2 regions of the Streptomyces sp. NPDC002588 genome follow, and region 1 is predicted to be linked to the other one. Evidence: riboswitches for the same ligand, from Rfam matches in the RefSeq annotation. Region 1 holds a riboswitch; the other holds the start of a gene.
What was found. Region 1 has a riboswitch for cyclic di-AMP ahead of ABT057_RS07840 (M23 family metallopeptidase). Riboswitches for the same ligand answer to the same signal wherever they lie in the genome.

Region 1 (2,386 bases):
CGTGATCGTGGACCGCCCCGGCGCCGTCCAGACGCAGTTGCTCATCGGGCGGATCGGCGCCGACCGGCACGCGCGCGTGTGGGCCGCACAGGTCCTCGGCACCTACTGCCTCGGCGGCACCCTGACCTCCCGGCTGGACCGGGTCCTGCGCGAGGAGAAGGGCTACACCTACGGCGTGCGCGCCTTCGGGCAGGTCCTCCGGTCCGCCCCGGACGGCTCCGGCGCCGCGATGCTCGCCATCAGCGGTTCCGTCGACACCCCGAACACCGGCCCCGCGCTGGACGACCTGTGGAAGGTGCTGCGCACCCTCGCCGCCGAGGGCCTGACAGACGCCGAGCGGGACGTCGCCGTGCAGAACCTCGTCGGGGTCGCGCCGCTGAAGTACGAGACCGCGGCGGCCGTCGCGGGCACCCTGGCCGACCAGGTCGAGCAGCACCTGCCCGACGACTACCAGGCCACGCTGTACCAGCAGCTCGCCGCCACCGGCACGGTCGAGGCCACCGCGGCGGCCGTGAGCGCCTTCCCGGTGGACCGCCTGGTGACCGTCCTCGTGGGCGACGCCGCGCAGATCAAGGAGCCGGTCGAGGCGCTCGGCATCGGCGAGGTGAAGGTCGTCGCCGCCGAGTAGCGGCCAACAGGCACACGCGCGTTGGGGCCCTGGGCGACGGAAGCGTCACCAGGGCCTCAAGATGTCCGAATTACGGCGGAGGTTGCCTGTCTGCCCTGTGGGATGCGCTACAAAAACCTTGATCTGTTTGAGGATTGAGAGCCGCCGCACGTAGCTTCATGCGGGCTGTTCGTCAGGCAGTGCGCCGCATCCGCGGCACCGGACAGTCATCGCCGAGTCCCCGTACGGCGCGAGCCAGGGGAGCCGGGGACCCTCCCTCCTGTCGCCGGCTTCGCGGCTGGAGGGGCCCAGAAGTCCCTGGGGTGAATCGGACGCCCGCGCGGTGACGCGAGGGGGCCCGTAGGAGACCTTCCTGCTCCGAACCCGTCAGCTAACCCGGTAGGCGAGAGGGAAGGAAAGGACCGCTCATCTACATGGCGTTCACCTGCGCCCCCGGGAAGCACCGTCGCCCCAGCCGGATGCAGCGCAACACCGCGCGCGCCGCGGGTGTCGCGGCGCTCGCCACCACCGGTGTCATGGCCACCGTCGCCTCCAGTCCGGCTTTCGCCGCGGAGCCCACCCCTGAGCAGACCGGGCTGATCCCCGTCGTCACCGCGGGCGAGGCCGTCGCCGAGCAGATCGACGACCAGGTCGCCGTGCAGAAGAAGGCCGCCTACGAGGAGGCCGCGCGCGAGGCGGCCGCCAAGAAGGCCGTGGAGGAACGCGAGGCACGCGTGCGTGCGGCCCGCGAGGCCCAGCGCAAGCGGCTGAACACCTTCGTGCTGCCGATCACCGGCTCCTACATCTCCACCGGCTACCACGCCAGCAGTTCCCTGTGGTCCTCCGGCAGCCACACCGGCATCGACTTCCACGCCGCCAGCGGCACCACCGTGCACGCGGTCGGTCTGGGCACCGTCGTCGAGACCGGCTGGGGAGGGTCGTACGGCAACCAGATCGTCATCAAGATGAACGACGGCACCTACACCCAGTACGGCCACCTGTCGTCCATCGGGGTCTCGGTGGGCCAGCAGGTCACGCCGGGGCAGCAGATCGGCCTGTCGGGCGCGACGGGCAACGTCACCGGCCCGCATCTGCACTTCGAGGCGCGCACCACCGCGGAGTACGGCTCGGACATCGACCCGGTCGCCTACCTCCGCAAGCACGGCGTGAACGTCTGACGACACACGGCGACAGATCGTCGGCCCCGGCCCCCTCGGCCGGGGCTTTCGCCGTTTTCGGCACGTCACTGTCCAAAAAATATCCCCGGATTCCGGCCTGCCATCGGAAATTCCGTCCCGCTGCAATAGAGTCACGGAACACACGTCAATCGTCGACGTTTCACGGGGATTAAGGCGGAGGTCGGTCATGCGTATTCCGGCGCACTCGGTGTGCACGGCCATCCGGGACGACATCGTCGCGGGTGTCTACGAGCGTGGCAGCCGTCTCACCGAGGAACTCCTCGCCCGCCGCTACGGCGTTTCCCGGGTCCCCGTCCGAGAGGCGCTGCGCACCCTGGAGGCCGAGGGCTTCGTCGTCACCCGGCGGCACGCGGGCGCGTGCGTCGCGGAGCCGACCGAGCAGGAGGCCGCCGACCTGCTGGAGATGCGGATGCTCCTCGAGCCGCTCGGTGCGGCCCGGGCCGCCCAGCGGCGCACCGAGGCCCATCTGAAGGTGCTGCGCGGCCTCGTCCGGCTGGGCCAGGAGCGCGCCAGGAGGGGCAACAGCGAGGATCTGCGCTCCCTGGGCGGCTGGTTCCACGAGACGCTCGCTCAGGCCTCC
Region 2 (2,386 bases), on a different contig from region 1:
CTTCAACCGCTGCTTCACCGACGCGGGCTGGCCCGACGACCCCTACCCCCAGCGCCTCTGGGTCGACCACGTACGGGCCCTGTACGGACTCCTGGACCGGCTGCGGGCGGCCCACCCGGGCGTCGCCTTCGAGTCCTGCTCGGGCGGCGGCGGCCGGATCGACCTCGGGGTCCTGGCCCGTACCGACCAGGTGTGGACCTCCGACAACACCGACCCGCTCGACCGCCTCGACATCCAGCACGGCTTCAGCCAGATCCACCCCGCGCGCGTCATGGCCGCCTGGGTCACCGACAGCCCCAACGTGCAGCTCAACGGCCGGACCAGCTCGCTGCGCTTCCGCTTCGTCAGTGCCATGGCCGGGGTGCTGGGCGTCGGCGGCGACCTCTCCGAGTGGAGCGAGGAGGAACTCGCCGAGGCCCGTGAGTGGGTGGAGCTCTACAAGGAGATCCGGCCCCTCGTGCAGCACGGCGACCTCTACCGGCTGCGGCCGCCGACGGGCGGTCTGAGCGCCGTGCAGTACGTCCGCGGTGACGAGACCGTCGTCCTGGCCTGGCTCCAGGCGCAGCGGTACGGCGAGCCCGTTCCCGCGCTGCGGCTGCGGGGCCTCGACCCGACGGCGGCGTACGAATGCCGTGAAACGGGCGAAGTCCACCGCGGGGCGGTGCTGCTGCACCACGGGCTGCGGACCGGGCTGCGCGGCGACCTCGATGCGATGGTTATCCGGCTGCGTCGCATCTGAGAGATGTGTCCGAATTGGATCCTTCGTTACAACTCGCTCTGGAATAAGGGATTCTGGAGAGAATCACGTGAGCAGCGTCATATTCGTGACCGACCGTCGCCCGTCATGTTCACGTAATGACCAGGCTTTTCAAGGGTGTTAGGCGGAAAAAGCGCTCTCGATTCACGGAGTGTCACCGGGAATTCGCACAGCGGATCAAGAGAAATGCGTGAACAGGGCAACCTCTGCTTGTTCCTGTGCGTCTTGGTCGCTTACGTTCCAGACCAATCCGGGCGGACGCCGAATCCTGTCACCGTCCGGAATCCGCACACTCACCCGTACATGGCAGGAGCGGGGGACCCACAGGCAGTACCGCCTGTTCCGGCCTCCGGAACAGGCTTTGGGGTAAAGCCGCGCCTCGGCGCGGCCGGGCATCTCCAGTCCGCACCCGACAGCTCACCTCGCAGGCGCCGGAGAGGAATTCGCCATGCCCGCGAAGGGTAAGCACCGCCGTCTCAAGAGCCGGCGTTTCACCCGTTCGATAGCCGTCGCCGGAACCGGCGGGGCCGCACTCGCCCTCCCGCTCATGGGGGCCACCGGTGCCCACGCGGCCACCCCGCAGTCCGCCTCCTCCGCCTCCGTCTCGGAAAAGGCCGTGCAGGCGGCTCCAGTGGCACAGAAGAAGGCCGCCGCAGCGGCCGTCCGGACCTATACCGTCCGGCCCGGCGACTATCTCTCGAAGATCGCCGACGAGCAGCACGTCAGCGGCGGCTGGCGCAAGCTGTACGAGGACAACCGCGAGGCCGTCGGCGGCGACCCGTCGCTGATCCACCCCGGCCTGAAGCTGTCGATCGGCAAGAGGGCCGCGGCCGGGACCAAGTCCTCGTCCGGTTCGTCAGGTTCGTCCGGTTCGTCGGCGTCGAAGTCGTCGTCGGCCTCCGAGACGAAGTCGTCCGGCAAGGCGACCACCCGGACCGCCGCCGAGACCGGGGCGGACTCCTCCGGCTCCTCCGGCGGATACACCCTCCCGGTGTCCGGTGCCACCATCGGCACCGGCTACCACGTGGCGGGCAGCATGTGGTCCAGCGGCTACCACACCGGCGTCGACTTCGTGGTCCCGACCGGCACCTCCGTCAAGGCCGTGGCCGCGGGCACCGTCGTCTCGGCGGGCTGGGGCGGCGCGTACGGCAACCAGGTCGTCATCAAGCTCGGTGACGGCTACTACGCCCAGTACGCCCACCTCTCCCAGCTCTCCGTCTCGGCCGGCCAGACCGTGACCGAGGGCCAGCAGGTAGGCCTCTCCGGTGCGACCGGCAACGTGACCGGCCCGCACCTCCACTTCGAGATCCGCACCACGCCGGACTACGGCTCGGACGTGGACCCGGTCGCCTACCTCCGCTCGCACGGCGTCGCCGTCGGCTGACCCGGCCGGCAGCCCCCGAGAACCACCTGCCTGACACGCGGCCGGAGGCCGGACCCCGATCCCCGGGTCCGGCCTCCGGTGCCGCCACGGAGTGGTCCGGCTCGGGCACTTCGCCTTCCGGACCACGTGGAGCCACTTCCGGATCGCCAACTTCCGCGTACGGTCTCCTATTCCCTGATTGGCCAACTCTTTAGCAGTGGCTTATCTCACCGCCCGTCAACCCCTTCCTACGATCGCGTAAGTCA

Region 2: linked by a shared signal. The riboswitch ahead of ABT057_RS12195 (M23 family metallopeptidase) and the one ahead of ABT057_RS07840 (M23 family metallopeptidase) in region 1 are both predicted to bind cyclic di-AMP.

The regions. Positions count from the first base shown of each region.
Region 1 covers NZ_JBEOWF010000005.1:154,037-156,422, reverse strand. Annotated here, with positions in the region: gene ABT057_RS07845 (M16 family metallopeptidase) at 1-628, shown strand, start outside; cyclic di-AMP (ydaO/yuaA leader) riboswitch at 829-1,028, shown strand; gene ABT057_RS07840 (M23 family metallopeptidase) at 1,042-1,785, shown strand; gene ABT057_RS07835 (GntR family transcriptional regulator) at 1,973-2,386, shown strand, end outside.
Region 2 covers NZ_JBEOWF010000009.1:40,006-42,391, forward strand. Annotated here, with positions in the region: gene ABT057_RS12190 (alpha-galactosidase) at 1-739, shown strand, start outside; cyclic di-AMP (ydaO/yuaA leader) riboswitch at 1,042-1,201, shown strand; gene ABT057_RS12195 (M23 family metallopeptidase) at 1,206-2,141, shown strand.